One region of the Bradyrhizobium sp. th-b2 genome, then DNA from elsewhere that is predicted to be linked to it. Evidence: predicted binding sites of a transcription regulator. Region 1 holds the regulator's gene; the other holds the start of a gene.

Region 1 (15,607 bases):
TGCTCGACAACAATTCACCGACCGAGGGCGTCGGCCACAAGCCCGTCGAGCTTTGCACCATCATGACCGATGGCACCGTGGAGGCGCACGATGTGCTGCGGATTGCGGGCGACGGCTTCACGAACACCAGCTTCAACATCTTCGATCATGCGATCGACGCTGTCAGGAACGAGCCTCGCTGGAAAGCCGCGCGCGATGCTTCAATCAATCTTTGCGCGAAGTGTCGGCAATGCAAGTTCATGAACGCCTGCGGGGGCGGCTATCTTCCGCACCGTTTCTCCAAGGCGAACGGCTACGATAATCCTTCGGTCTATTGCGACGATCTCTATGCGATGTTTGAGAACATGCAGTCCGTTCTGGAACGCCATCTTTACGTCAGCAAGCCAGACGGCAGTCGCGTCAATGTACACGACACTTTGACAGGTGCCATGCCCGCGAATGCGAGGCACCATGCTTCTGAGCAACAGAAATAGTTTCGAACTTTTCTGATTTGCTCGACGGCCAGTCAACTCGCCATCATTCAATGTGAAATTGCGCGTTGGGGCGGCGCGGCCGTCACGCGATCAATGGAACCGACGGGTCGGCACCAGGAACCAATGCCTCGCGAGACCATTGGCTTCCTGACACAAGCACTTTTGGAGGATTAGTATGAAGAATCTCGCGATCTATTTGGCGGCCGGCGCAAGTGCCCTTGTCATGACTGCCACAACCACGGCTTACGCCGGACCGCTCTCGCTCGGCGCGTCCGCTACACCGGAGAGCAACATCCAAAACGTCCGCATGGTTTGCAATGAGGACGGCCGCTGCTGGCGTGAACGTGGCGAACGCCGCGTCATCATCCGTGAGCGCGGTGATTCATACGGATATGCGCCCCGCGAGCGCTACATTGAGCGCCGTGATTATGAAGAGCGTGGTGGCATCGGGTTCCGCGCGCCGGGCGTGAGCGTCGGAATCGGGACCGACCGCTACTGAGTAAACCGAAAGCCCCAAAAGGGCCGCGGAGAAATCCGCGGCCTTTCTTTTTGGCGACGTTGCAAACGGCGAGGACCTGGTCTGCCGGCCAACTGCCCCCGCCTTCACATGTGAGGGGCACTGGCGCCCCGCATGCGCTCCAGGAGCCAGAAAGCCCCGATCGCAACGAACGAGAGAACGAAAATTCCTCCGCACGCCAGGAAAGTCTGTACGAAACTCGTATCCATGACATCCTCCAGTTGATCGCTCGCAAGCTCGACCAACGTGCTCAATCTGCCAGATTGTCTCGCGTGATCGGATCGACGGCGCCGATTTCAGAAGTTCGCAGCAACCAGATCGTAAGATCCCCTGCTTCCGCGAACATAGACCCTGGCAGCGGCGGCACATATCAGATCGCGATTGGCATCGAATGCGTTCAAAAGGCCTGGCTCGTCGAGGTAGGCATCCGATTGAATGCGCTTCAAGGCGCCTTCGGTGACGAAGAATGATGCCTCAATAGCACTGTCATATCCCCAAAACCGCACGGCGCGCCGCGTCTGGTCGTATGAACGACTATGATTTGGAAACTCAATCATGGATGAGGCCTATCAGGTTGATGCCATGGCGCGCCGTGCCCCGAGACGCGCACATTGAAGCGACGTGTCGTCGGTCGATATCGGGGGCAAGATTTGGCGGCTAAGGCTTCGCGCTTCCGCAAAGGGGATGCTGTAACAATACAGTTGCGCTACCGCTTACGTGGCTACTCCACTAACGAATGACAAGCCCACTCGCTCCAGGCCCCCACAAATAGATCGCGATTCGCCTTGTTGTCGGGCGGAAGGATCGCTACGTGTTTCAGTATCACCGCGCGCCCCGGGCTGTTACCGGTGACTGAGAGTGTTGCGCTCCCGCCTTGACCAAAACAGGCGGTCACATGTCAGATATCTCCAAATTCGATCTTCGCGGGTTGCTCGTACCACCGGTGCTGCTGCCGATCTTCTTGGTGCTGCTGGTCGCCGCCGCGGTCGTCATTCAATGGTGATCCAACGCTGCGCGCTTTCGCCGCAGGATGATCCGAGCGGTGGCCGCCGTGGACGAGGCGCGCGAAATGCCGCCGAAATGCAGGAGCTTCTCTGCAGTAAGCGCGGCGGACCGGCCGATTGAACGGCCTAAGAGGGCGGTGCGCTGCTGTGTGCTCGCTCCCAACTGAGAACCAACACGCTAGTGACACGCAGGAGCAAGCCTGCCGTTTGTCGCCGGCGCGAGATGGCAACGTGCGTTCGCGGCGAGCTTGTATCATTCATCAGCTGGCCGGGGATCGAATGGGCACCGAGATGCTTGTCCCAGATCGACTGCCTCGTCCGGTTCAGGGCAGCTTCGATCTCTCAAATCGCTGCGAGCGGCGTTCCAGGCGTTCTAATGGTACTCGATCATTCAGGCATTCCAGCTGTTGTGCTCATTGTCGAGGACGAGATGCTGCTTCGCATGCGCGCGGTAGAAATGGTGGAAGACGCCGGCTATACGCCACTTGAGGCCATGGATGCCGATGAGGCTGTGGCTATCCTGGAATCCAGGTCCGATATCGCGCTGGTATGCACAGACATCCAGATGCCCGGCAGCATGGACGGCCTTGAACTTGCACATGCCGTGCACGGGCGTTGGCCGTCGATCAAGATCATCGTGGTATCGGGGCAATCGAACCTGCCGAGCCTTCATCTTCCCGCCTGCAGCAGGTCCTTCGCCAAGCCACTCGATGCCGGGAAAGTGATAGCTGAGATGCATGGCATGATCGGCCGCGCCTGATGCGCTCGCGTCTTTCCTGCCGGATACGTCCCTGATTGCGCAGAAAACATTCGCCGAAGAGCAAGCTTATAATGATACGGTCGATGATGTCTCCAGCCGACCTCCGCACAGACCCGCGTGCTGCAAGCCGCTTAGCACCGCAGCAAGACGTTCTGGCGGAAGAGAATGTCAGCCTTCGCCTTCTCCTCGCGCAGGCCGAGATCGATGCCCAGAGTTTGCTGACCGCGGCCGGCATTGACGCCAAGGAGCGCGAAGCGGCCGACAAGCTGCAGAAGGTGATCCTCGAGGAGCTGCACCACCGCATCAAGAACACGCTCGCAACCGTCGGTGCCATCGTCTCCCAGAGCCTGCGCAACCTGGAAGGAGCTGAACACGCGCGGCACGCCATCGAGGGCCGGCTGCTGGCGCTCGGGCGGGCGCACGATCTCCTGCTGCAGGCAAGATGGAGCAGCGCGGATCTTGGCACGGTCGTCCGCGGCGCCACTGAAGCATTCAACAATCCGGATGAGCCGAAATTCTCGATTTCAGGACCCAATATTCGCATGACGTCGGGCGCCGTTATCGCCATCGCAATGACGCTCAACGAGCTCTGCACGAACACCACGAAGTTCGGCGCCCTGTCCGCCCCACAAGGGCGGATCGACATCAGTTGGAGGCTGGATCAACCAACACAGCGCTTGCATCTGATATGGACCGAGAAAAACGGACCGGCAGTCCACCCTCCCGAAAGGCGCAGTTTCGGGACACGGCTGATCGAGACGCTCGGCAGGCAGCTGCGCGGCGATGTGCGGCTAAGCTATGAGCCGACCGGCTTCGTGTATGCATTCGACGCACCATTGGCTTCTCTGACATCGTCAACCGCATAGTGGACGTCCCGAACCCACCCGCTAAAGTCTGGATATGACGCTCAATGACGAATTAAGTCGACTACCGGGCATAAGGGGTATCTACTGCGGTCATCACCGCTCCGCCTCTGGCCGATACCGGTGACTGAGAGTGCTGCAAGCTCCCGCCAGTAATCAGGAGAGCTTTATGCCGATTGCCCAACACAGCCAACCTGAACCGCCGCCTCATGATCTGCTGGCGTTCGAGGCGGTGAGGATAAAGGATGCTGCGAAGCCATTCCTGCCCAGCCTTCAGCGCGATGCGATGCTTCGCAAGGCGCGCCTGATCGAGACCGCCTCGCACATCAATGATTGGCTGACATCTCCCGGCCTTCGAACGCCGTGCTAGAGCGTTTTCGAGCGAAGGACATCGGTTCGCGTGAAGAAAACGCGTCACACTGACAAACTGGAGCTTCGCTTCTGATTCAATCAGAACCGAAGCTCTGGCTGCCGACCTTGAGGAAAAGCCGCCTCATTACGAGGCGGATTGAGACCGCCATTCATCGGATGCCGAAGAGCATGGCCTCCGGTCGTCTCTCACCAGGCAACGGCGTCGACATCGGCTCTGACCTATCCTTCAGGAACAGGCGACCGCGGTGAACGTTGTCGCGGTGCAGATATTCACGCGCGCCATCCGATTTTCTTCTGCCGGTGATTTGTGGCCTTGGTGCTCGTTATTCGACCCTTTGCTTCCCATATAAAAGATCATCCTCGTCGGCCATCGAGTTGGGTCGGAATGCGCGGAGACCTCCAGCGAAAGGGCCCGCCATGTTCAAATCTCAGCAGTATCGTGCCAAGGCAGCCGCATATGGCGAACTGATCAAGCGTTCGAGCGGTCAGGGCGAAAGCCGCAAGTTTCAGGAGCAGCAAGACCGCCTCGCTTCGCTCGCGGATAACGAGCAGCAACTGGCGGACAATTTTGACGACGCAGTGAACGTTGCGGAGCAGGACCGCTCCCGCGGCGCGGCCCTTGCCGCCGAAGAGGAGTACGTTCTGCGGTGTCTCGGCGCGGCCGTCATCATGCAATGGAACGTCCTGCCGAAGACGCTGCAGCGGGAAATCTTCGACACCGCCGGATCGGTCGGAAAGCTGCTGGAGACGGCGGCGCTCCGCGGGCAGATCGCGCGCTTCCTGCACAAGCACAAGGATGATGCCGATCGCAACAAGGTTCTGGAGGCGCGTCAGGATGCGAGATCGCGCGCTGCGGCTTTGTCGCGATGGGACAATGAAGGCGGCGCAGTCCCCGAGGGACTGCCGATGTAAGCAAACTGCAACAATAGGAGATTCGTTATGTCACTTACCCAAATCGGCGTCGATGACGGACCGCACAGCATGGACGGGCTGCGGCTTCTCGCCCGGGATGGAAATGAACGGATCGAGGCATTCATCGGCCGCAAGGTGATGGACGTCTGGGCCGAGTCTGTCGAGCACCGCGGCGGACACCGAAGCCTGTTCCGCGATCAATACAATGCGCTTGGCAGACTTAACCTGGCGGCGATCGAGCGGATCGTCAGTGCGAAATACCAACGCGGTGCTGCGTTCAACCGCCAACACCCCTATGTCGAGGTGCTGTTCTCGGACATCACCGACAGCGGGGAGACGCTGAATCTGAGCGAACTCGTTCGTGAAGTCTTGCCGCCGGCGTTTCACCGGCTGAGTTGAAGGTCGATCCAGGAGGAATTCCCATGATGAAGAAATCCCCACCGTCCACTGACGAACCAGAGCCGAAGAAGCCACTGCGCGCCGACCGGCCTCCTGCCGAAGGTTTCGTGATCATTGTCGACAAACATTTCAAGTCGGAGTTCGACACGGTCGAGGCTGCTGAAACGTCCGGCCGACAACTGAAGGCGGCTTATCCGATGCTTCAGATCGAAATCTATGACGCCGTCAGCAAGACCCGCACCTTGCTGAGCTGACAGGCCTGGTTACCGGGCCTCGTGGACAGGTTGCCGCCTACTCCACGCCGGCTTCCTGCGGCGTGAATTCATACACCGACGAGCAGAACTCGCAGGTGACGACGACCTTGCCGTCCTTGACCATCTCGGCGCGATCGTTCGGCGCAAAGCTCTTCAGCATCGACGACACCGCATCGCGCGAGCAGGAGCACTGCGCGCGCAACGTCTGCGGGTTGAAGACGCGGACGCCGCGTTCGTGGAACAGCCGGTAGAGCAGCCGTTCGCCAGAGAGATCGGGATCGATCAGCTCGACATCCTCGACGGTCGAGATCAGCGACTGTCCCTCGACCCAGGCGTCATCGTCAGGCACGTGATGCGTGGCCGTGCCCTCCGGCGCATCGCCGGGGTGCAGATCGGCCTGCTTGGCGCGCTCGGGCGCCTTGGGCAGGAATTGCAGCAGGATGCCGCCGGCGCGCCAGTGCAACTTGCCGCCCTCGCCGCCGCGCATCTCCTCGCCGACCGCAAGGCGCACCCGGGTCGGAATCTGCTCCGAGCGCAGGAAATATTCGTGGGCCGCCTCTTCGAGGCCGCCGCCGTCGAGCGCGACCAGTCCCTGGTAGCGGCTGGTGGTGTTCGCGCCCTGGTCGATGGTCATCGCGAGATGGCCTTTGCCAAGCAGCTCGCCCGAGCTCTGACCAGTCTTGAGGCGCGCCTCGTCGTAACGCGCATAGGCACGCAGCCGGTCGGGCGCCTGGAAATCGACGATCAGCAGCGAGACCGGACCATCGGTCCGGGTCTGCAGGATGAAACGGCCCTCGAACTTGACCGACGAGCCGAGCAGCGTGGTCAGCACGATGGCCTCGCCGAGCAGCTTGCCCACCGCGGGCGGATAATCGTGCTTGTGCAGGATCTCGTCGAGCGCGGGGCCGAGCCGGGTCAGCCGGCCGCGCAGATCCAGCGCGCCGACCTCGAAGGCCAGCACGGCATCGTCGACAGGAACCGCTGACGGCGCGCGAACCGGCGCCTCGGGCGTGATTTTGATGTCAGGGGATTGTGAAACCATGGCGCTCTATCTGGGGTCTCGAACCATGAAATAAAGGGGTTGAGCTAAACGCGAACTCTTCGTCCCTGCCTTGTGCGCAATTGCGCACTGGGGCAGGACCCATAACCACCACTGTCGGTTGATGCATCCAGCTGAGGCCCCAGCCTTCACAACAATTGACAGCGGTGGTTATGGGTCCCGGGTCGCGCTGCGCTTGCCCGGGACGACAACGTTAGTGACCTACGACTAGGCGACCGCGTCGAAACACCAGGCCAGAATGCCCTTCTGCGCATGCAGGCGGTTTTCCGCCTCGTCGAACACCACGGATTGCGGGCCGTCGATCACCTCGTCGGTGACCTCCTCGCCGCGATGCGCGGGCAGGCAGTGCATGAACAGTGCGTCCGGCTTAGCGAGCGACATCAGCTTGGCATTGACCTGATAGGGCTTCAGCACGTTGTGGCGGTGCTCGCCCTCCTTGTCGCCCATCGACACCCAGGTGTCGGTGACGACGCAGTCGGCGCCGCGCACGGCGGCTTCCGGATCGGTGCCGAGCACGATCGGAGCGCCGGTCGCCTTGATCCAGTCGCGCATCGGCTTCTTCGGCGAGAGCTCCGGCGGGGTCGCGACATTGAGCTGGAACTTGAAGCGCTCGGCGGCGTGCGCCCAGGAGGCCAGCACGTTGTTATCGTCGCCGGTCCAGGCCACCGTCTTGCCCTCGATCGAACCGCGATTTTCCTCATAGGTCATGAGGTCGGCCATCACCTGGCAGGGATGTGAACGCCGAGTCAGGCCGTTGATCACAGGCACGGTGGCATGCGCCGCGAGCTCGAGCAGCGCGTCATGGTTGAGGATGCGGATCATGATCGCATCGACATAGCGCGACAGCACGCGCGCGGTGTCGGCAATGGTCTCGCCGCGGCCGAGCTGCATCTCGGCGCCGGTCAGCATGATGGCTTCACCGCCGAGCTGGCGCATGCCGACGTCGAACGACACCCTTGTGCGGGTCGACGGGCGCTCGAAGATCATCGCCAGCGTCTTGCCCTCAAGCGGCTTCCTGCCCTTCTCATGCGCCTTCCGCGCCGCCTTCATGGCGGCGCCAGCGGACAGCATGTTGCGCAGCTCGGCGAGCGGCACCTCGTCGATGTCGAGGAAGTGGCGGACAGGCTTGCTCATCATCCCGCCGCCTTCTTCGGCTGGGTTGCCGCCAGCGCAGAGCAGGCGCGCTCGAGCGCTGTGATCGACTGGTCGATCTCGGCCTCGGTGACGATCAGGGGCGCCAGGAAGCGCACCACATTGTCGCCGGCGCCAACGGTGAGCAGCTTCTCGTTACGCAGCGCGACGATCAGGTCGCCGGAGGGCACCACGGCCTTGACGCCGATCAACAGCCCCTCGCCGCGCACGTCCGCCAGCACGGACGGATAGCGGTCGACGACGGAGGCTAGCTTCTGCTTGAGCAGCAGCGACATCTTCTGCACGTGCTCGAAGAAGCCGGGTTTCAGCATCACGTCGAGCACGGCATTGGCCGCGGCGACCGCCAGCGGATTGCCGCCGAAGGTCGAGCCGTGCGAACCCGGCGCCATGCCCTCAGCCGCCTTGGCGCTCGCCAGCACCGCGCCGATCGGGAAGCCGCCGCCGAGCGCCTTCGCCAGCGACATCACGTCAGGGGTCACGCCGGTGCGCTTGTAGGCGAAAAGATCGCCCGTGCGGCCCATACCGGTCTGCACCTCGTCGAATGCGAGCAGCAGGCCATGCTCGTCGCAGAGCGCGCGCAGCGCCTTGAAGAACGCCTGCGGCGCCGAGCGCACGCCGCCCTCGCCCTGCACCGGCTCGATCAGGATGCCGGCAGTGTGCGGGCCGATCGCTTTCTTGACGGCCTCGATGTCGCCGTGCGGCACCTGGTCGAAGCCGTCCATCGGCGGGCCAAAACCCTCGAGATATTTTGGCGAGCCGGTCGCAGCCAGCGTGCCCAGCGTGCGGCCGTGGAAGGCGCCTTCGAAGGTGATGATGCGGTAGCGCTCGGGATGGCCCTTGGAGAAGTGATAATGGCGGACCAGCTTGATCACGCCCTCCATCGCCTCTGCGCCGGAATTGCAGAAGAACACGAAGTCGGCAAAGCTCTGCTCGCACAGCCGGGCGGCCAGCGCCTCGCCGTCCGGGCTCTTGAACAGGTTCGACATGTGCCAGAGCTTGGTCGCCTGTTCCTGCAGCGCCTGGACCAGATGCGGATGCGCGTGCCCGAGCGCGTTCACCGCAACGCCCGAGGTGAAGTCGAGATAGCGGTCGCCGTTGGTTGCGATCAGCCAGGCGCCCTCACCGCGCTCGAAGCCGAGATCGACCCGGGCGAAGACGGGGAGCAGATGCGACGAGGCGCTGTTGGTCATGGCGTTCACTGCCGGTTTGAAGCCGACAATTGCCGTGCGCGCCTTGACGCCAGTGCAGCAACGGCCAGCTTCGGAAAACAAAACGGCCGCCTTTGCGGGCGGCACGTGCAGCCATTCTATGCTGCGGCCAGTAGGTGTCAATCGCCAGGAGCCGGCCTTTGCCGGCCTTCCTGCGATGCGAAACGAGCGCAATCCGGAGCATTCCGGTGCGGTGGAAAAGCCTCATTACAGTGCTTAACTTTGTGGGAACATGTGGACGCACGGCCGCGGACTCTTGCGCCAGAGTCACGCCATATTGTAGCGTTTGGCCTGTCGGGTACGACATCTCGTGCGGCAGTACTGGACCCTCTAAGTAGCCTTCGTGTCACACGTAAACGTTCGGGCGCAAGACCGCGCCCGGCGAGGGCTAAGGGATTCTGGCCGCTGGGATTTTGACCCGGATTTGGCTCGCAGCGTCGCTCCAATGACTGGCCGGCGCCATGCGAAAGGAAGAATGCGATGACTGTATTGACCTGGTCCGACGATCGCGTCGAGCAGCTGAAGAAGCTCTGGGAGTCTGGCCTCTCGGCCAGCCAGATCGCCGCGGAACTTGGCAATGTGACGCGAAATGCCGTGATCGGCAAAGTGCATCGGCTCGGCCTCTCCGGCCGCGCCAAGGCCCCCTCCACGGCCGCGCCGCGGCAGCGCAAGGCCCGCCCCGCCCAGCACATGATGCGGGTGGCGCGTCCGGTCTCGCGCGGCAACACCGCGCTGGCGCATGCCTTCGAGGTCGAGATGGAGCCCGATCCGATCTCCTACGACAACGTGGTGCCGATGAGCCAGCGGCTGTCGCTGCTCGAGCTGAACGAAGCCACCTGCCACTGGCCGGTCGGCGATCCATCGAGCCCGGAATTCTTCTTCTGCGGCGGCAAGGCGCTCGGCGGCCTGCCCTATTGCGCACACCACTCGCGCGTCGCCTACCAGCCCGCCGGCGATCGCCGCCGGCCGTCGGCGAAACCGCAGATCAAGTGAGCACTCGGGAAACTGGCGTAGGACTGAAAAAGAAATCCCCATGAAAGCGGGGATTTTTTTGTGAGAACCGTAGCCCGGATGCATCACCGGCGTCGTCCCGGCGCAGGCCGGGACCCATAACCACGAATGGGTGTTGTTTGAAAGCCGTCTGGCCGCGTGCCGATTGCGCCGGCCGCGGCGTATGGGTCCCGGCTTTCGCCGGGACGACAACGTGTTGCGGTTTATGAATGCCACACGGCCGTTACGGCTGCGGCTCGGCCTTCGCGAAGCGGTCGTCGAGCGCGTAGCCGGCGCCGCGCACGGTGCGGATCGGATCCTGCTCGCGGCCCGGATTGAGCAACTTACGCAGGCGGCCGATATGCACGTCGACGGTGCGCTCGTCGATATAGATGTCGCGGCCCCAGACGCTGTCGAGCAGCTGCTCGCGGCTGAACACCCGGCCGGGATGCTCGAGGAAGAATTCGAGCAGACGATATTCGGTCGGCCCGAGATCGATCGGGCGGCCGGAGCGCGCCACGCGGCGCTTCTCGCGGTCGAGTTCGATATCGCCATAGGTCAGCACGGTGGCAAGCCGCTCCGGGCTCGCACGGCGCAGCAAGCCCTTCACCCGCGCCAGCAGCTCGGGCACCGAGAACGGCTTGACGATGTAATCGTCGGCGCCGGTGGCAAGCCCGCGCACGCGCTCACTCTCCTCGCCGCGCGCGGTCAGCATGATGATCGGAAGCTGCTTGGTCTCGGGCCGCGCCCGCAGGCGGCGGCACAGCTCGATGCCGGACAGGCCCGGCAGCATCCAGTCCAGCACAACGAGGTCGGGGATGCGCTCCTTCAACCTGGTGTCGGCGTCGTCGCCGCGTCCCACCGTTTCGACGTCGTAGCCTTCCGCATCGAGGTTGTAGCGCAACAGTGTCGTCAGCGCTTCCTCGTCTTCGACTACCAGAATGCGTGCGCTCATCGGTCTAAGTTCTTTCTCTGTGGTGATCCGTTGCCCAAACGCAAACCGAAACACTCAACCCCTGAGCATATTCCCCGTGGGAAACGGTTTGTCGCGACGACAATCCGGTTCCGCCGATGCGGATCATGCCCTAGTTGCCCGGCACCGTGGTGGCGAAATTGGTCATATCGCCCTTCGGACGCTTGTCGGTGATCTGCTGGCCCTCGATCATGTAGAACACGGTCTCGGCGATATTGGTGGCGTGGTCGCCGATCCGCTCGATGTTCTTGGCGCAGAACATCAGATGGATGCAGAACGAGATGTTGCGCGGATCCTCCATCATGTAGGTGAGCAGTTCGCGGAACAGCGAGGTGCAGATCGCATCGACCTCCTCGTCGCCCTTCCAGACGTTCATCGCCGCCGGCAGATCGTGCGCGGCATAGGCGTCGAGCACCGACTTGACCTGCGACAGCACGAGGTCGGTCATGTGCTCGAGGCCGCGGATCAGCTTCAGCGGCTGGAAATCGCTCTCCAGCGCCGCGACGCGCTTGCCCATGTTCTTGGCGAGGTCGCCGATCCGCTCGAGGTCAGTCGCGACGCGCATCGCGCTGACGATCTCGCGCAGGTCGATCGCCATCGGCTGGCGGCGAGCGATCGTCAGCACCGCGCGCTCTTCGATGACGCGCTGCAGATTGTCGATCTCGATGTCGGCGGCGACCACGCGCTTGCCCAGCGCGACGTCGCGGCGGATCAGCGCGTCGACCGACTCGGTGATCATGCGCTCGACGAGGCCGCCCATCTCGGCGACCAGGCGGGTCAACTCCTGCAGGTCGCTGTCGAATGCCTTGGCGGTATGTTCAGAAGCCATCGCTTGTCTCCTCAGCCGAACCGGCCGGTGATGTAGTCCTGCGTGCGTCGATCGCTCGGCGAGGTGAAGATCTTGTTGGTGTCGTCGAACTCGATCAGCTCGCCGAGATACATGAAGGCGGTCTTGTCGGAGACGCGCGCCGCCTGCTGCATGTTGTGGGTGACGATCGCGATCGTGTAATCCTCGGAGAGCTCCTGGATCAGCTCCTCGACCTTGGCGGTCGAGATCGGGTCGAGCGCCGAGCACGGCTCGTCGAACAGGATCACCTCGGGACGCACCGCCACGGTGCGCGCGATGCACAGCCGCTGCTGCTGGCCGCCGGAGAGCGACAGGCCGGAAGCGTTCAGCTTGTCCTTGACCTCGTTCCACAGCGCGCCGCCGCGGAGCGCCTTCTCGACCCGGTCGTCCATCTCGGACTTCGAGATCTTCTCGTAGAGGCGGATGCCGAAGGCGATGTTCTCGTAGATCGTCATCGGGAACGGCGTCGGCTTCTGGAACACCATGCCGACCCGCGCACGCAGCAGATTGAGGTCGAGCTTGGGATCGAGAATGTTGGTCTGGTCCAGCATCAGCTGGCCGACCGCGCGCTGACCCGGATAGAGATCGTACATCCGGTTGAAGATGCGCAGCAGGGTCGACTTGCCGCAGCCGGACGGGCCGATGAACGCCGTGACGCGGTTGGTGCCGAGCGTCAGGTTGATGTTCTTCAGCGCGTGGTGCTCGCCGTAATAGAAGTTGAGGTTGCGCACCGTGACTTTCGGCGGCGCTTCCGGCAGCGGCACCTGGGGAACGTGGCTCGCGACAGTCGTGGAGACGGAAAGCTCGGTCATTTTGCGGCCCTTTCGGCACCAAGGATGCGCGCGCCGATGTTCAGCGCGAGCACAGTGAATGTGATGAGCAGCGCACCGCTCCACGCCAGCTCTTTCCAGTAGGCGTAGGGACTCTGCACGAAATTGTTGATGGTCACCGGCAGGTTGGCCATCGTCTTGGTCAAATCCCAGCTGAAGAACTGGTTCGACAGCGCGGTGAACAGCAGCGGCGCGGTTTCGCCGGCAACGCGGGCGGTCGCCAGCAGCACGCCGGTGATCAGACCGGATCGCGCTGCACGATAAGCGATCCGCTTGATCACCAGCGAGCGCGGCAGGCCGAGCGCGGAGGCTGCCTCGCGCAGCGGATTGGGCACCAGCAGCAGCATGTCCTCGGTGGTGCGCAGCACCACCGGGATCACGATCACAGCGAGCGCGAGCGCGCCTGCGATCGCCGAGAAGCCGCGCATCGGCACCACCACCGCGCCATAGATGAACAGGCCGATGATGATCGAGGGCGCGCTGAGCAGGATGTCGTTGATGAAGCGGATCACCGAGGTGAGCTTGTCGTTCTTGCCGTATTCGGCGAGGTAGGTGCCGGCGAACAGGCCGAGCGGCGCACCGATACCGACGCCGATCACGGTCATGATGACCGAGCCGACGATGGCGTTGAGCAGACCGCCTTCGGTCGAGCCGGGCGGCGGCGTGTTCTGGGTGAACAGCTGCACGCTGAGGCCGGCGAGGCCGTTGTAGAGCAGAGTGAACAGGATCAGCGCCAGCCAGGTGACGCCGAACAACGCCGCGCCGACGCAGAGTGCGCGGATGACGATGTCGCTGCGGCGGCGGGATTTGTAGATCGGGTTCATGGCGTTACTTCCCCGCCTTCGTTTCAAGCCGCATCAGCATCAATCGCGCGCCGGCGAGCACGAAGAAGGTCAGCACGAACAGCAGCAAGCCGAGCAGGATCAGGCCGGACTGGTGCAGGCCGTCGCTCTCGGCGAATTCGGAGGCGATCGCGGCCGAGATCGTGGTGCCCGGCGCGAAGATCGACGACGAGATGCGGAACGAGTTGCCGATGATGAAGGTCACCGCCATGGTCTCGCCGAGTGCGCGGCCGAGCGCCAGCATGACGCCGCCGATCACGCCGACCCGGGTGTAGGGGATCACGACGCTGCGGACGACTTCCCAGGTGGTGCAGCCCATGCCGTAGGCGGCCTCCTTCAGGACCGGCGGCACGGTCTTGAACACGTCGACCGAGATCGCGGTGATGAAGGGCAACACCATGATCGCAAGGATCAGCGCGGCGTTGAACAGGCTGAGATAGGACGGCGGGCCTCCGAACACCGCACCCAAGACGGGCACGCCCTCGAAGATCCGGATCATGAAGGGCTGGAACGTGTTGGCCAGGAACGGGCCCAGCACGAAGAAGCCCCACATGCCGTAGATGATCGAGGGGATGCCGGCCAGCAGCTCGATGGCGATGCCGATCGGGCGGCGCAGCATTTGCGGGCAGAGCTCGGTGAGGAAGATGGCGATACCGATGCCGACCGGGATCGCGATCATCATCGCGATGACCGAGGTGATCAGCGTGCCGTAGATCGGGCCGAGCGCGCCGAGCACCGGCGGATCGGCCGAGGGCGCCCAGCGCTGCGTCCAGAGGAAGGCGAAACCATATTCCTTCATCGCCGGCCAGGCGCCGACGATCAGCGACAGGATGATGCCGCCGAGGATCAACAGAACCGAAATCGCGGAGATACGGGTGATCCAATAGAAGGTGAGATCACCCAGCTTGAAGGCGCTGAGGGCCTTGGCGCGATCGTAAGGTCCCGCGGCTTCCATCACATCGCTCTGAACAGCCATGTCTGCCACGCCAATCCCCTCTTTACTATGTGAAAGCCACGCAAACCGCTACGCCCCGAAGCGATCTTCACTGACGCATTTGACCGGGCGCCGTTCCGGCTTGCGCCTCCCGGGGCGCGAACCCGGGCCCCTGAAGGAGCCCGGGTCTAGTCGCTCAACCTGTGCCGCCCCCTTGGAAGGCGGCACAGGCCGTGTTCGAAATATCGAACTTAGCTCTTGATGTCCGACGACCAGGTCTTCTCGATCAGCTTGACGACCGAGTCCGGCATCGGGATGTAGTCGAGCTCTTCGGCCGCCTTGTCACCCTTCTCGAAGGCGTACTTGAAGAACTTGAGCGCTTCCTGCGAGGCCGCCTTGTCGGTCGAGTCCTTGTGCATCAGGATGAAGGTCGCCGCGGTGATCGGCCAGGAGGCTTCGCCCGGCTGGTCGGTCAGGATCACGTAGTAGCCGGGAGCCTTGGCCCAGTCGGCATTCGACGCAGCGGCCTGGAAGGCGGCGATGGTCGGCTGCACGGTCTTGCCGGCCTTGTTGACCAGCGCGGTGTAGGTCAGCTTGTTCTGCTTGGCGTAGGCATACTCGACATAGCCGATCGCGTTCTTGGTCTGGCTGATGTTGCCGGCAACGCCTTCGTTGCCCTTGGCGCCGACGCCGACCGGCCATTCGACCGCGGTGCCGGAACCGACCTTGGACTTCCAGTCGGCATTCGACTTGGCGAGATAGTCGGTGAAGTTGAAGGTGGTGCCCGAACCGTCCGAACGGCGCACGACGGTGATGGCGTCGCCCGGCAGGGTCAGCTTCGGATTGAGCTTGGCGATCGCCGCGTCATTCCACTTGGTGATCTTGCCGAGGTAGATGTCGCCGAGCACTTCGCCCGACAGCACGAGGTCGCCCGGCTTGACGCCCTCGACGTTCACGACCGGAACGATCGCGCCCATCACCATCGGCCACTGGACGAGGCCGTCCTTCTCGAGCTGCTCGGCCTTGAGCGGCGCGTCGGTGGCGCCGAAGGTCACGGTCTTGGCCTGGATCTGCTTGATGCCGGCGCCGGAACCGATCGACTGATAGTTCAGGCCATTGCCGGTGTCCTTCTTGTAGGCGTCAGCCCACTTCGAATAGATCGGGAACGGAAACGTCGCGCCCGCGCCGGTAATATCGGCAGCGAAGGCTGACGTCGA
Region 2 (15,607 bases), on a different contig from region 1:
TTTCGGGGTGATTTTGATCGTGGTCGCGATCCTGGCCTGGCTCGACAAGATATGAGAGCCTTAAGGCTCTGAAATAAAAAGGATTATTCGGCACGACCGCGTGCTATGCGCGGATTCAGCATGTGCCTTGCCGGGGCCGCTTCTGGGGTCGCATTTTTGTCAAAGAGGCCTATATTAGGGGTCGAAATGACACGTACGGCGCGCCGCCGATGGTAGGCCGCCGTCCCCAAAATCCCTTTCGCCGCATCGCGCCAAGAACACAAGAGGTCGTCGACCATGCGTCCCCTGCGTCCGTTCAACTACAACACGTCTGCCGAGCTGTTTCCTGCCGCCATCCGCAAGAAGAAGCGGGCTGGTTTCGCCTATCGCCGTTTCGGCACTGCCGCCGAAGCCGTGCGCTTTGCGATGGAAGAGCTGCCGGCGGATTCGCTGAACGGCGCCTATCTGCAGGTCGAGGAAGCCCGTTTCGACCAGAACGGCATCCGCTCTCTCTATGAGAGCGAAGGCTTCCCGCTGCCGCGTCGTCCGCGCCCCGCCGCCAGCCAGACCGACGCCGACGCCGCGTAACCTTTCCGCTCCTCCTAAAACGAAAAGCCCTCGGACCGATCCGGGGGCTTTTGTTTTGGTGAGTTCGTTAGAGCCGCGGCTGCTTGTCGAGCCAGCGCCGCAGCATCCGCACATTGCGCATGTTGGCGCGGAACATGACGTCGAACGCATCGCCCGCCACCGGCACCATGCCGATCACGCCGTCGACCGCGACATTGGCGAGCATCCGCGCCGTGATGTGCCAGGGCGCGCCCAGCAAGCGGGCTTCGCGCACCAGCCACAGCGAGATCGCGGTGGTAATGATATCGCCGACCACGGGGATCAGGCCGATCAGCCCGTCGATGCCGTAGCGGACATTGGTGCCCGGCACGATGAAGGCGACGTCGAGCAGCTTTGCGATCATCTCCAGCCGCGCCAGCCGCTCTTCGCGCGTCAGATTGCCGAACGGATTGGCGCTGGCGTTGCGGAAGTCGAACTGGAAACCCTCGAACTGCGGATGCAGCGCTGCGTCTGAGAATTCGCGTCCGTCCTGGTCGATGACCTTGCCGCGCGCCTGCGCCCCGCCGAAAGGCGGCCGCGATCGCGCAGCGTGGGGCATGAAAATGTCGTCCTCGGGCATGGCCATCACATGGTAACGCAGGCAGGCGGTTCAAGTTGCGTCACATTACCACTGTGTCACGTTTGAGGCTCCGTCACGGCCGCATCAAGCACCGCGCGCCGAAGCGGCGGCGGAAGCAGCGGTTTTCGCTCGCCGCGTTTAGTCGACGACCTTGTTCATGGTTCTGAGTCGGTGGGCCAGCGTCCTCATCACCTTCAGGGCAAAATGCGGCGTCTGGCTGACGAGGAAGAGAAACTGCTTTTCCGAGACCGGGACGAGTTCGACATCGGTGAGAGCTGTGGCGGACGCGCTCCTTGGCTCGTTGTCGATCAATGCCATTTCGCCAAAGATCGTGTCAGCCGCCAGGTCCGCCACGGTCTTGTTGCCGACCTGAATGCGCACGTAGCCGCTCTTGATCACGAAGAGCTCGTTGGCTTGCTCGCCCTCGCGAAAAATGATGCCACCGGCCCGGACCAGCCGCGTTTCGATACTGTTGCCCGTCAGAAGGCTAAAGCTTGCATCTACCACTCTTGAACCCTTTCCCCGAAGCCGGACGCAGGTCTCATACGTCCCGGCCGTCTGCGGCTCCGGCTAAAACAAATGCGCGAAAACAAAGTACAGAAGGCCCGAGATCAGCATCGCCATCGGCAAGGTCAGAACCCAGGCCATGGCGATATTGCGGATTGTCGACCATTGCAGCCCGGACCCGTTCGCAGTCATGGTGCCTGCGATACCGGACGACAGCACATGGGTCGTCGACACCGGCAAGCCGTATCCGTCCGCAGCGGCGATGGTCGCAGCCGCGGTGATCTCGGCGCAGGCACCCTGCGCATAGGTCAGGTGGGTCTTGCCGATCTTTTCACCCACGGTCACGACAATCCGTTTCCAGCCAACCATCGTGCCGAGGCCGAGCGCGATGGCGACCGCAATCTTCACCCAGGACGGAATGAATTTGGTGGCGGCATCCAGCGAGCCCTTGTAGCGATTGAGCGTCGCGACGTCGGCATCGCTCAGCCCGCTGTCGCTGCTTTTCATGAGCAAGCGAAGCGCCTCCGATACCAGATACATATCGTTGCGCGTGTTGCCGACGGTCTCGGCCGGGAATTTTGCCAGCGAACCGTGCTGAACGACCTGGTCGCTGATTTCGCGGACGAGAACGGCAAGCGCTGGATAGGTATCGTCAGTGAGTTGCCGAAGCGCGATGTAGTTCGTCACGATGGGACGGGGGTCGCCCACAACCTTGCGATCGGCTCCCCTGCTCTCGACGACCTTGCTCGCCGCAGCCGAATTCGCGGTGAATGCTGCTATCTGACCAGCAGGCATCGCGCGGTTGAGTGCGTAAGCGGTTGGGACCACACCGATCAAAATGAGCATGATGAGACCCATGCCTTTTTGACCGTCGTTCGATCCGTGAAAGAAGCTGACCAGGGTACAGGTCAGGATCAGGATGCCTCGAATCCACCACGGCGGTGGCTGCTCGCCTTGCGGCTCGCCGAACAGGGCTGGTGTTGCGCGCAACAGCGCGCTTTTCAGCCCGTAGAGCAGGATGGCAGCAAGCGCAAATCCGAACAGCGGCGACAGCAGCAGCGCCTTGCCGGTATTGGCGGCCTGCGACCAATCCACGCCGGACGTCCCCTCTCTTCCGTGCATTAGGGCGTTCGCGATCCCGACGCCCATGATCGATCCAATCAGGGTGTGCGAACTCGAGGCGGGCAGTCCAAAATACCAAGTACCCACGTTCCAGATGATGGCAGCGATCAGAAGCGCAAACACCATTGCGAAACCGGCGCTGCTGCCAACCTGAAGGATCAATTCGACCGGCAACAAGGAGACGATGCCGAAAGCAACGGCACCACTGGATAGGAGGACGCCGATCAGGTTGAAGAAGCCTGACCAGACAACGGCAATGTGGGCCGGCATCGAACGCGTGTAGATCACGGTTGCGACGGCGTTCGCCGTGTCGTGAAAGCCGTTGACGAATTCGAAACCGAGCGCGATCAGCAACGCGACGAAGAGCAGCAGGAACGCGAGATAGGAGGTCTTGCCGGCCCCTGTGGCACCAACGTCGGCGTAAATGCTGTAGGCCACGAAAAGAAGCGCGGCCCCGATCACTCCCAGATAGATAATGCCGGTGAGGGGATGAAAGCCCTTCTCGAGATCGGGCCCGCCACGCCGCGCAGGCTCGATCGAACCAGGTAACGCTAGATCGCTCATCGATCGCCCCTCACAGCCGCGGGAGGACAAAAGCGGCCATGTGACATTGGGACTACGTTTACATGACGCCCATGTGACAGTTGCGTGAAGGAGGGCTCGGCCGGCTTGCGGCCAGCGTCTAATCTATTGATAAGACTACCGTAATGTCGCGATTGCTGCGCGCCACGCGTTATGCTGAGCTTCCGATTGCGATCCGCTCATTCGCGGTTGGGTCGCAGTCGATGACGCCGAAGCTGGCGACTTCCGCTATTCCCTTGGAAGCTGTCGATCGTGAGTACGACGACTTGCCCTAGTGTTGGGCCGACACCGACGGCGTCACCGGCTGGTAGAGCTCTTCGGCATATTTGTGCGCCAGCCAGGACGTGATCACGCACGGGATGAAGCCGACCAGCCCGTAGAGGATGAACTGCACCGGACCGCTTTCGGAGCCGTGCGAGGCATACATCAGCGCCGCGCCGACGAACGCCACGAGGCCGACGATCAGCATACGCACCGTTGGCGCGATCCGCTTCACATGCATCAGGATGTCGTCGATCGCGGCGAACATCAGCGACGGCACGATGCCGAACAGATAATTGTATTGCAGCGACTTCACGAACACGACGAGCAGCTTCGCCACCTCGCCGCCATTGGTCTCGGTCCAGTAGCCGGACTGATAGGTGGTCATCAGCAGCAGCAGGAAGCCTGCGATGAACGGCCCGATGGCTGCGAAGATCAGATAGCGTTTCATGGCGTGCCCTTGCCCGACGTCAGGCGAGTGTAACGCAGTCGCGCGACGGAGCTAGAGAAAATCGAAAACGCCCGGCAATGTTCCGGCGCTCTGCACGTCGAATGCGCTGCAACAGGCGGCCGCCGCGATGTCGCTGCGATACGGAATCGCCCGGACGGAGCCGGGCGATGAGGTCGTGAGGCACCGAGGCGAGCGCTAAGGCCGCTACTCGCCCCACGCCGCGAAGGCGTCGTTGAAGGCCCGCTCGCCGGGGGCGCCCTTTTCGATGGCGATGATGGCGCGGCGCTGGTTGGTGTAGACCAGCGGCACGTCGAACCACGAGCGCTCCTTCAGCAGCTGCAGATTGCGCGAGCGGTCGGCGTCGACATTGGAGAGGCCGACCAGGAAGAAGCCGTCGGTGACCTTGACCGCGAGCCCGGCCAGCGGCGTGCCGCGCGCCTGCTCGTTGGACTTCATCAGGATGCCCGGCACGTTGCCGACGCCGCCATTGGCGAAGTCCTGCGGCAGGATGAAGGTCAATTCCGCGGTGTGGCTCGCCGGCAGCGACGAATCGGTGTTGCGACGGAACGACATCGTCATCTTGAACTTGCGGTCGGGGATGTCGATGTCAGCGCGCACGGCGATGTCGGGCTTCTGGTTGCCGGAGCCCTTGATCTGCTCGGTGCGCCAGACCACCGAGCCGACATATTGCTTGCCCTTCGGATCCGACGGGTCCTCGTCATAGAGCACCACGCGCTGCGCCACCGGAGCGACCGGCTCGCCCGACGACGAGGGCTGCCCGACGCGGTCGGTGATCTTCTTGCTCGCAGGCGTCGCGGCGGCATCCTTCGGCGCCTCGACGGGCGCGGAGGACTTGAACAGGCTGCTGACGAAGGTGGTGACCTGCTGCCGCAACAGGATGCCGGTGCCGACCAGGATCAGCAGAATGCCGATCGCGATCGCGGTCTTGAACGGGAACATCGACCGGACGCGCGGCGGCTTGCTCGGCTCGCGCTCGCCATTGCCGATGCGCGACCGTTGCGGCGGCGGCGCCTGCGGCGGCTGCGGGGTGTAACGCTCCGCCTCCTCGACCGACTCCTCATAGGAATACGGCGCGTCGGGATCGGCGCCGCGGTTCTCCAGGCTCGGCTCGACCCGGTCGAATTCCGGCGAGGGCGACGGCACGTTGGCGTAGGTCTTGCGCGCGTTGCGGCTGGCCTGCGCCGCGGCGCGGCCGAGATCGTCGGCGTCGGCGGTGATGTCGCGGAAGCCGCGCACACCCGGCGCGGCCGGCGGCGCCGGAGGCTGCGCACCTTCCGGACCGCGGCGCGGCTGACCCGGCCGGGCCTGTGGCGGCTGGGTATCGAGGCCTGGCGGGACGTTCGGGGGAATCTGCGGGTTCTGCGGCCGCGGCGAGGCCGGCGCCGCATCGGGACGCAAATTGCGCGGCGGGCGGGGTTCGGCCGGCGGCCGCGGGCGCGCGGCAGCGTCGGCGGAATTGGCCTCGGGCGGCCGGGGATTCGCGCGGCGCAGCGTATCGCTGCTGCGGGCGGCACCGCCGCCACCGGGGCGGGAGGCCTCACGGGCGCGCTGCGCGGCCTCGGATTCGACCTTGCGAACCGCCTCTTCCAGCGACAGCCGTTCGCGGGTGATCTCGGACTCCGAGAGCGGCGGCTGCACGCCACGGAGTTGCTGGATCAACGCCGTCCGCGCCCGCGCGTACAGCGCGCGGCGGGCTTCGCCGGGAGCGTTGGGGTCCAGTCCGGCGATGGCACGGGCGATCAGCGGGTAGTAGTCAGCCATTTCCACACAATTGGTGGGATATAGGTAATATCCCGTTAAGCCTCGAACGGATTCTGTACCAGAATAGTATCTTCACGCTCCGGGCTGGTGGACAGCAGGGTGACCGGGCACCCCACCAGCTCCTCGACCCGGCGAACGTATTTGATGGCCTGGGCCGGCAGGTCCGCCCAGGAGCGCGCATTGGCGGTCGGCTGCTTCCAGCCCTCGATGATCTCGTAGATCGGCTCGACCCGGGCCTGCGCGCCCTCGCCTGCCGGCAGATGGTCGATTTCCCTGCCGTCGAGCTTGTAGCCGATGCAGACCTTGATGCTGTCGAACCCGTCGAGAATATCGAGTTTGGTCAGCGCCAGCCCGGCAATTCCGCAGGTACGGACAGTCTGTCGCACCAGCATGGCGTCGAACCAGCCGACCCGGCGCTTGCGCCCGGTGTTGACGCCGAATTCCTTGCCGCGGCGGCCGATTTCCTCGCCGATCTCGTCGTTCAGCTCGGTCGGGAACGGACCCTGGCCGACGCGGGTGGTGTAGGCCTTGCAGATGCCCAACACATAGCCGACCGCGCCCGGACCCATGCCGGTGCCGGTCGCGGCCTGCGCCGCCACCGTGTTGGACGACGTCACATAGGGATAGGTGCCGTGGTCGACGTCGAGCAGCGCGCCCTGCGCGCCCTCGAACAGGATGCGCTTGCCCTCGCGGCGCTTGAGGTCGAGCAGCCGCCACACCGTCTCGGCATAGGGCAAAAGCTTCGGCGCCATCGCCGTCAGCTCGGCCAGAATGCCCTTGCCGTCGATCTCCTCCAGATTGTGGCCGCGGCGCAGCGCATTGTGATGCGCCAGCAGCCGTTCGATCTTGTGCGGCAGGGTGTCGAGGTCGGCGAGGTCCATCAGGCGGATGGCGCGGCGGCCGACCTTGTCCTCATAGGCCGGGCCGATGCCGCGGCGGGTGGTGCCGATCGAGGTGATGGCGTTGCCGGATTCGCGCAGGGAGTCGAGTTCGCGATGCAGCGGCAGGATCAGCGTGACGTTCTCGGCGATGCGCAGATTGTCCGGCCCGACCGCAACGCCCTGCCCCTTCAGCTTGGCGACCTCGTCGAGAAAGGCCTGCGGGTCGAACACCACGCCATTGCCGATCACCGCCAGCTTGTTCGGGCGCAGCACGCCGGACGGCAGCAGCGCCAGCTTGTAGGTCTCGCCATTGATCACGAGCGTATGGCCGGCATTGTGGCCGCCCTGGAAGCGCACGACGATGTCGGCCTGTTCCGACAGCCAGTCGACGATCTTGCCCTTCCCTTCGTCACCCCATTGGGCGCCGACGACGACAACATTGGCCATTTCGAAGATGTTCCCTTCAGGTGTTTCAGACCATGATCGCGGCGAAAACGCGTCCGCCCACAGCGATCCTGCATGATATGCCCAGCCCAAATCACGGCGCCCGGCCGCGCGCACGCAAGGCGCCTACCGGATAAAGGAAGCGGCCCGGCTTCGCAAGCAAGAAGGGGGTCGTTTATGCCTTTTAGACGAGCGACAACCCTTTGATATCCCCTAAAAATTCCACCCCGTGCGCGGCGGCGGCGCCCTGGCCGGAATTTAATGTTGGCGCGGCCCGGTGCGACCCGATCGGCCGATTGATCGCAGCCGCCATTGCGGCGATCATTCAGCTGGATTAACCGGCAGGGTCCATGCCCAATTCGACACCAGCAACCATGGCGCTGCGGAAGCTAGGCCTTGCCTTCAAGCTCCACACCTATGTCTACGATTCCAGCGCCGAGAGCATCGGGCTGCAGGCGGCGGAGGCGCTCGGCGTCGAGCCGAACCGGATGCTGAAGACGCTGATGGCCGAGGTCGACGGCAAGCCGGTGTGCGCCGTGGTGCCGTCCGACTGCGAGGTCAGCATGAAGAAGCTCGCCGCCGCGCTCGGCGGCAAGTCGGCCAGGATGATGCGCCCGGCCGATGCCGAGCGGCTGACCGGCTACCATGTCGGCGGCATTAGCCCGTTCGGCCAGAAGAAGCGGGTGCCGACCGCGATCGACGAGACCGCCCTCACCCACATCACCGTGTTCGTCAATGGCGGCCAGCGCGGCCTGCAGATCGAGATCGATCCGAACGACGCCGCGCTCGCCGCCGGCGCCACGATGAAGGCGCTGGTGGCGACGCAAGACTAGAGCGGGATGACTTTTCTTCGAAACGTCGTCCCGCCCCATCCCTTTGTTTTGAGCATGATCTTTTTCGCTTGAAAACGCTCTGATGCGATCAATGCGGGGATTTGTCCCTGCCGAACTCGGCGCCAACGAGGTCGGACAGGCCGGACAATTCCTCTGCCGAAATATCGTTGACGTTGAGCCGCAGCTGCATGATCGCGAGGTCGAGCAAATGTGCCGCAAAGCTTGCGCCGGCCGCCCTCACGATGTTGCGCTGCTCGATCAACACCGTGATGACGTCGCGCAAACTGCGCACTTGCACTTGATCCATCGCCCTCTGCCCGATGCTGGCCGTTGTGATGTGTGTTGTCATTGGGATACCGATTGTAGTGTGCTGATGGACGCCGTGGCGGCGGACGGAATGTAGGGCAGGTGCTGAGCTTCCTCGCCCAGGCGCAGGATGCGCGAGGGCACTTCGCGGACTTCGATGTCGATCGTCATGGGCGGCGGAATCAACGTCACCGACGCTTTCGGCCACGGCGCCGGATTTGGCGTGACGGCGGTGAAGCGATAGGCGGCGGCGATCTCGAGCGCGAGCAATTGCAGCTCCAGCATCGCAACCCCCATCCCGGCGCAGGCGCGCGGACCGGCACCGAACGGGATGTAGGCATCGGTGTTGTAGCGCCGCGTCATCAGGAAGCGGTCGGGATCCTCGAAATGCCTGCCATCGCGCTGCAATTGCCAGGGGCAGATCAACAGCGAGGTGCCGACCTTGAGGTCGTGCCCGCCGATCGTCACCGGCTGCATCACCTCACGCGAGAACCACCATGCGCTGGGATAGAGCCGGCAGACCTCCTTGACCAGCGTCGCGCTCAGATTGGCGCGCTTCACTGCGTCTAGTCGCAGTTCGCCGTCGTCGCCAAGGCACTCCGCGGCCTCGTCGGCGATGTCGTCCATCAGCGCGGGATCGGCGGCCATGTGGTAGAACATCCATGCCGCGGTCGAACCTGTGGTGTGATGGCCGGCCAGCAGCAATGTCAGGATCTCGTCCTCGAGATCGCGATCACTCAGACCGAGCGCCTCGAGATCGCGCAGCGCGCTGCTCGAACCCGCCTTGCGGCGCAGCCGCTGCACCACCGTCGACATGGCAAGCTTGGCACAGACCCGGTTCTTGCGGCGGCGGTACCAAGCCACCGGACCGAACGGCAAGGCGCGGAACATCTCCTCCGCCAGATCGTCCTCGATCGCGCCGACGGCCTGAACCAGGGCTTCCTCGTCGCCAGACGACATCACCTGGGAGCCGAAGATCGCGACGCAGATCGTCCGCAGCGCCAGCATCGCGGTGACGTGGTGCGGATCGAACGATCCGAGCCGCGCCAGGCTGGCGCCGACCGCACGGATCTCAGCGCACATATGCGGCAGGAATTTCTCGACGCTGCCTTTGGCCATGTGTTTCTGCAGCACCGCCCGCCGCCGTTTGTGCTCCTCGCCGCTAAGCATCAGCGAGCTGCGGCCGAGCACCGGCGTCAGCTTCTTGATCAGCTTGCCCTTTCCGATGTCGGTCTCCGGCGCCTTGAGGATCGGGCGCAGCAGATCGGGATCGTTCACCAGGAAGACCGGCGCAGGACCGAGCCGCAACGGCACCAGCCCCCGCTCTGCCTCGTTACCGCGCGTCAGCAACAGACGCAGCGGATCATGCTGGAATGCTCGAACGTCCGAGAACATGTGAAGCATCGTGGATCTCCAATTGCCGTCCAAGGTCGAGGAATTTGGTCAGGCCGGGATTGTCGGCAAGACCAAGCGGGATTTCTCCGGCGAGCGCCGTCAGCGGGCGGCCCATGCGATCATTGCCGATCACCTGCGGCGGGCCGTAGCGGCGGGTGCGGACGTCCATGCGGGTGAGAAAACGCTCATAGGAGAGGTCGGCCAGCGCCACGAGCGCCTTCGCTCCGCGCAGCTCGGCGAAGCGGAACATCAGCGCGTAGTTCACGCGTGCAGTCTGCGACCTCGCGACACCAGGCAGCACGCCGAAACGGCTGATCTCCCAGGCGTCACGGCGGCTCGGAAAGCGGCGCACCGCAAGCTGCGGGAACACCGACTTGGTGAGATAGGGATAATCGGTGCGAACCGCCCGGAAGCCGCCGACGAGCTCGACGCCGGAGAACAACAGGCAGTGCTCGGTATACCAGCAGTCGAACTGATCGCGTTCGACATCCCCGACCGTGGTCAGAAGCCAGCCGCAATGGTCGACGAACAGCCGCTTGCGCAGCCGCAACATCGCTCCGACATGCGCCGGATCAAGCTCTTCCCTGGTGATGAGTGCATGAAAGCCGTCCAATGAATGCGGCATTATCCTTTCCTCCAAATGCGGAACATCTGGAACAAAAGGGGCCAACTGTGGTACCCCCGGAAACCGGGGGTTTTAGTCAATGGGCCTGGTAGACGCGATTTCGACCATCGAGGCGTCAGATACCATCGACGAGCTCAGCTCGTCATTGCATCGCATTGTCCAGAACTACGGCTTCTCGGGCTTCGCCTTTGTCGATGCCGGCCGGCCCGATCTTGATCTGCCCTACCATATCGGCACATTTCCCGACGCCTGGAAGCGGGCGTATGTGCAGAACGAGTTCGTGCATGCCGATCCGGCGCTGGCGCGCTCGCGACGTACCAACACGCCGTTCAGCTGGAGCAGCCTGAAGCTGCCGGAGCGAAGCGGACACAAGCGGGCGCCCGAGGTCAAGACGATGGATGCCGCCCGGGAGTTCGGATTCAAGGACGGCTTCGTCGTGCCGTTCCACTATCGCGACCGGCTCGGCGCCGTGCATTCGAGCTCGACGGTGTTTTTCTGGCAAGACCAGCCGCGCGATTTCGACAAGCTGTTCGTCTGCCATCGGCATGAACTGCATCTGTTGATGATCTACTGGGTGCAGCGGGCGATGGACATCGTCAACCGCGACCAGCGCAACGCGCCGACCATCCTGCGGCCTGCCGACGCTGCCGAGACGATCAAGCTCACGGCCCGCGAAAAGGAAGTGATGGCGTGGGCGGCGCGCGGCAAGACCGTGGTCGACACCGCGCAGATCCTCGGCATCTCGCCGGAGACCGTGGAGGGCTTCATCAAGCAGGCGCTGCGCAAGCTCCAGGCGTCCAACAAGACACACGGCGTGGCGAAGAGCATCGCGCTCGGGATCATCGACCTGTGAGCGGCGCCGCGCGGCCATCGCAGCGTGCTCAGGGCTGCTGCCGCGCCCACCGCATGGCCCCGCGAACAGCAAACGCGGCATTATGTGGCAAGGTCACCTATCCGGGTTGGGTTCGTCACACGCATCGCCCCCTGATTGCATTCGCGGACGGTCTTGATAAAAAAGCGAAGGTCGGATGATGCGGATGCGAGCATCTCGGGCCATGGGGTGCGCGGGCCGCGCGATTGGGCGGCTGGAGTCCAGGTACGGATCGTCCTGCGCGTCGCCCGGTTCGGTGGGACCATTTGTCTATCCGAATGATCCGCCGGAGTCCCATTGCGGCGCGCTGGTCATTTGCCGGCAGCCTTCGTCGACAAATTGCGGTCCACAGCCATTGCCGGAGATGGTCTGAACGCACCATGAGCACATCGCAGGACGACCAGATCGACCAACTGGTGCAGGCGCGCTGGCGCGAGATCGGGCTGTCGCAGGCCGATCTCGCCGAGATCCTGTGCGCGGGCGCCTCGCTGCAAAAGAACGGCGTGAGCGGTACGGTGAAGATCGATACCGGCCGTCTGGCGACCGTCGCCGAGATGCTCGGGATCGCCGCCGACATCCTCAACCGGCGGAGCGCAACCACCGCGCCGACACAGGGCGGCGGCCACACCGCGGAATCGCTGCAATCGCTGCTCGAACTGCGCATGCTGCGGGTGTTCCGCGAGGTGCAGGATCCCGACACCAAGCGGATCCTGATCGAGCTCGCCGAGCAGATCGTCAAGCGCCAGACCACGCCGCCGCAAACCAGTTAGAGGCTCATCCCGGCCCGCAAAGCGCCGTAGTAGCGGAAGCGCCGTCGCCCGCCGCGAAAGGGGCCTTCGCGCATGGTCGCGATGCGTCCATCCCCATTGAAGGATCGGCGGAATCCGTGTCTGTGACAGGGGCCGGGGAGATCCATACCGGCCCGGCGATGCCAGCCGGGCAGGCCGCGGCGTCGTGAACCCGGGCCTGTCGCATGTCTGCCTCCGATTCCACCACCACGCCTGCGTCCGGTTCCTGGATCGCCAACCAGCCGTATCTTTTGCTCTGCATCACCGCGATGTGCTGGGCCGGCAATGCCATCGTCGGCCGGCTCGCCGCCGGCCACATTCCGCCGGTGACGCTGTCGTTCCTGCGCTGGTCGGCGGCGTTCCTGATCATCCTGCCGTTCGCCTGGAAGCACCTCGCCCGCGACTGGCCCGCGATCCGCAAGAATCTCGGCATCATGATGCTGCTGTCGATCACCGGCATCAGCGCCTTCAACACGCTGCAATACTGGGCGCTCGAGCACACCCAGGCGCTCAACACGCTGCTGCTGCAATCGGCGGCGCCGCTGGTGGTCGCACTGTGGTCGCTGATCCTGCTCGGCACACGGCTGACGCTGGCGCAGTTGCTTGGCGTCTCGCTGTCGCTGTGCGGCGTGCTGGTGATCCTGCTGCATGGCGACCTCACCACGCTGTCGAAGATCGACTTCAACAAGGGCGACCTGATCTTCACCGTCGCGCTGGTGATCTTCGCGCTGTATTCGGTGCTGACCTTGAAGCGGCCCAACATCCACGGCCTGTCGGTCGCGGCCTTCACCTTCGGCTGCGGCGCGCTGTTCCTGGTCCCGTTCTTCATCTGGGAACTCGGCGCGCGCCCGGTGATGCAGCTCACGACCAACAACCTGCTGTCGCTGTTCTATGTCGCGGTGTTCCCCTCGACGCTGGCCTATCTGTGCTTCAACCGCGGGGTGCAGCTGATCGGCGCCAACCGCGCCGCGCCGTTCTTCCATATGGTTCCGGTGTTCGGCACCATTATGTCGATCGTGTTCATCGGCGAGCATCCGCAGGCCTTCCATTTCATCGGCTTCGCGCTGGTCTTGGCCGGCGTCTTCGTGGCGTCGCGGAAGCAGTAGGCCTGATCGGTCCCTGCGCCCCCGAGGTCTGCGGTGACTATCGGCGGCAAATCCGCTATCTCCTAGGGTCTGCTTTGCGGACAGGTCCCAACATATGGCGCGCGCCAGCAATCTCTTGATCGGCACCCTGACGCTGGCCCTGATCGCCGGCTCGCTCGGCGGCTGGCTGGGCTATCAGCGCTATGCCGGCATCAAGCGCATGGTGCCGTTCCGCGTCGTGTTCGAGGGCTCGGCGTCGGGCCTGCGCCGCGGCGCCAGCGTCAATTTCGCCGGCGTGCGGATCGGCGAGGTGGTCTCGATCAGGCTCGACCGCCACCGTGTGGTGGCGATGACGCGGATCGAGGGCAACGCTCCGATCAAGAAGGACACCCAGGTCGGCCTCGAATTCCAGGGCCTGACCGGGATCGCCTCGATCTCCTTCAGCGGCGGCACCGACGACGCCGCGGCGCCGCCGGTCGGCGCCGATGGCATTCCGGAGCTGACCGCCGACGCCGAAGGCACGATGGGCATCCAAGAGAAGCTGCGCGTCGCGCTGCGCAATGTCGACCGCGTCATCACCGAGAACGAGGCCGACATCAAGGACTCGCTGCTCGGGCTCGAGAACTTCACCAATTCGCTGTCGGGCAATGGCGAGCTGATCGCCGCCTTCATCGACGCCGCCGACGCCGGCGTCAGCGCGGTCGACGACAAGATGACCTCGGCCGACAAGTTCCTGAAGAGTTTCGGCAGCGACAAATATGGCGGCGATCTGCTGCCGACCGTGATCTCGCTGCGCGAGCTGATCCAGAGCTTTGACAAGAAATCCGGCGCCGTGATCGCCGAGACCCGCAAGACACTCATCGACGTCAGCCAGTCCGTCAACAAGTTCAACGAGAAGATTGTCGGTTCAGGGGGCAGGCGCTAACCTGAAGCTCCAACCAAGAACCAAGAACAACGGAAACGCCAGACGTGCACGACCGAACCGCAGCCCCTTCCCCGCCTCCCGCAACCGTCAACCGCGCCGCACCCGCTGTGCCGCGGCGCTTGCGGCACTATCTCACGCTCGACGATTTCGAGCCGCAGGCCCGGCGGCTGCTGCCGAAATTCCTTTACGGCTACATCTCGGGCGGCGCCGAGACCGACGCGGCCCGCACCGACAATCGCAGGGCGTTCGACGAATACGGCTTCGTGCCGCGGGTGCTGAAGGACGTCTCCGGCCGCGACCAGACCACGACGCTGTTCGGCAAGACCTACGCCTCGCCGTTCGGCATTCCGCCGATGGGCTCGTCAGCGCTGTGCGCCTATCGCGGCGACATCGTGCTGACCCGCGCCGCGGCCGCCGCCAACGTCCCGATGATCCTCTCGGCTTCCTCGCTGATCACGCTGGAGGACGTCCGCGCCGCCAACCCTTTAGCCTGGTACCAGGCCTATCTCGCCGGGCTCGACGAACGCATCGAGCCGCTGGTCGATCGCGTCGCGGCGGCCGGCTACGACACCTTCGTCGTCACCGCCGACGTCCCGGTGCCGCCCAACCGCGAGAACAACATCCGCAACGGCTTCCAGGTGCCGCTTGCGATCACGCCTCGGGTGTTCTGGGACACCATCAGCCATCCCGACTGGCTGCTGAACACCTGGGCGCGCACCGTGTTCAATCACGGCATGCCGCATTTCGAGAACATGGACGCCAAGCAGGGTCCGCCGGTGCTGTCCAAGAACCTGATGCGCAACATCGGCAGCCGCGACCAGCTGGCCTGGAAGCATGTCGAGCTGATCCGCAAGCGCTGGAGCGGCAAGCTGGTGGTCAAGGGGCTGATCTCGCCGGAAGACGCGCGGCTGGCGCGCGAGCACGGCTGCGACGGCGTGATGGTCTCCAACCATGGCGGCCGCCAGCTCGACTACACCGTCTCCGGCTTGCGCACGCTGCAGGAGATCGCGGCGCAGAAGGGCAACATGACCGTGATGGTGGACGGCGGCATCCGTCGCGGCACCGACGTCATCAAGGCCTTGGCGCTGGGAGCGGACTTCGTCTGGGTCGGCCGTCCGTTCCTCTATGCCGCCGTGGTCGCGGGCGAAGCCGGCGTCGCGCGCGCGATCTCGCTGCTGCATGACGAGATCGACCGCGACCTCGCCCTGCTCGGCATCCGCAGCCTGAAGGAGATCACCCCGGACCTGGTGCGGAAGTTTTGAGCTCACGCATAGCGCGCCGCGCCCATGCACAGCGCGGTGATCGCGAGCAGCCCGGCCGCGATGCGCTGGGCGACCGCGAGCCGCGCGCGCGCCGCTGACGGATCGCCTGCGCTGGTGCGCAACTGCCTGACGGCGCCGCCGCCGACGATGATCTGCACCGCGATTGCGGCCAGCGCAGCGATCGCGCCCCCGGCCAGGATCTTCTCCGACAGCGCAAACGAGCCCTCATGGACCAGACGCCAGAGCGTGGCGCCGGTGACGATCGCGACCGTCGCGGCGCCGATCTGCGGGCCCAGCAGCTTCTCGCCGCCGAGACCGCCGG

Evidence for each region. The regulator PhoB, encoded in region 1, activates phosphate uptake and scavenging genes when phosphate is short. The targets are predictions, from matches to a motif close to TGTCATNNANCTGTCAT.
Region 2: a site for PhoB is predicted at 3,421-3,437, ahead of K359_RS0109665 (inorganic phosphate transporter). Genes of this name have one in related genera too.

What each region holds. Positions count from the first base shown of each region.
Region 1 covers NZ_AUGA01000007.1:274,638-290,244, forward strand. Annotated here, with positions in the region: gene K359_RS51870 (radical SAM protein) at 1-473, shown strand, start outside; gene K359_RS0113815 (hypothetical protein) at 649-972, shown strand; gene K359_RS58785 (DUF1488 domain-containing protein) at 1,287-1,547, opposite strand; gene K359_RS0113835 (response regulator) at 2,371-2,754, shown strand; gene K359_RS0113840 (sensor histidine kinase) at 2,841-3,620, shown strand; gene K359_RS51875 (hypothetical protein) at 3,751-3,987, shown strand; gene K359_RS0113850 (hypothetical protein) at 4,407-4,901, shown strand; gene K359_RS0113855 (hypothetical protein) at 4,929-5,300, shown strand; gene K359_RS0113860 (hypothetical protein) at 5,324-5,554, shown strand; gene K359_RS0113865 (Hsp33 family molecular chaperone) at 5,592-6,596, opposite strand; gene argF (ornithine carbamoyltransferase) at 6,822-7,748, opposite strand; gene K359_RS0113875 (aspartate aminotransferase family protein) at 7,748-8,956, opposite strand; gene K359_RS61220 (hypothetical protein) at 8,955-9,194, shown strand; gene K359_RS0113880 (GcrA family cell cycle regulator) at 9,455-9,967, shown strand; gene phoB (phosphate regulon transcriptional regulator PhoB) at 10,209-10,919, opposite strand; gene phoU (phosphate signaling complex protein PhoU) at 11,050-11,766, opposite strand; gene pstB (phosphate ABC transporter ATP-binding protein PstB) at 11,778-12,596, opposite strand; gene pstA (phosphate ABC transporter permease PstA) at 12,593-13,438, opposite strand; gene pstC (phosphate ABC transporter permease subunit PstC) at 13,443-14,432, opposite strand; gene pstS (phosphate ABC transporter substrate-binding protein PstS) at 14,642-15,607, opposite strand, start outside.
Region 2 covers NZ_AUGA01000005.1:39,181-54,787, forward strand. Annotated here, with positions in the region: gene K359_RS51565 (DUF3309 family protein) at 1-55, shown strand, start outside; gene K359_RS0109650 (hypothetical protein) at 277-567, shown strand; gene K359_RS0109655 (DUF4112 domain-containing protein) at 635-1,171, opposite strand; gene K359_RS0109660 (Crp/Fnr family transcriptional regulator) at 1,304-1,672, opposite strand; gene K359_RS0109665 (inorganic phosphate transporter) at 1,736-3,358, opposite strand; gene K359_RS0109675 (DUF5413 family protein) at 3,648-4,088, opposite strand; gene K359_RS0109680 (hypothetical protein) at 4,293-5,870, opposite strand; gene K359_RS0109685 (adenylosuccinate synthase) at 5,906-7,198, opposite strand; gene ybaK (Cys-tRNA(Pro) deacylase) at 7,546-8,028, shown strand; gene K359_RS0109700 (hypothetical protein) at 8,117-8,335, opposite strand; gene K359_RS0109705 (cytochrome P450) at 8,374-9,738, opposite strand; gene K359_RS57185 (acyl-homoserine-lactone synthase) at 9,698-10,354, opposite strand; gene K359_RS0109715 (LuxR family transcriptional regulator) at 10,434-11,207, shown strand; gene K359_RS0109720 (hypothetical protein) at 11,606-11,995, shown strand; gene K359_RS0109725 (DMT family transporter) at 12,199-13,119, shown strand; gene K359_RS0109730 (MlaD family protein) at 13,214-14,023, shown strand; gene K359_RS0109735 (alpha-hydroxy acid oxidase) at 14,131-15,285, shown strand; gene K359_RS0109740 (hypothetical protein) at 15,288-15,607, opposite strand, start outside.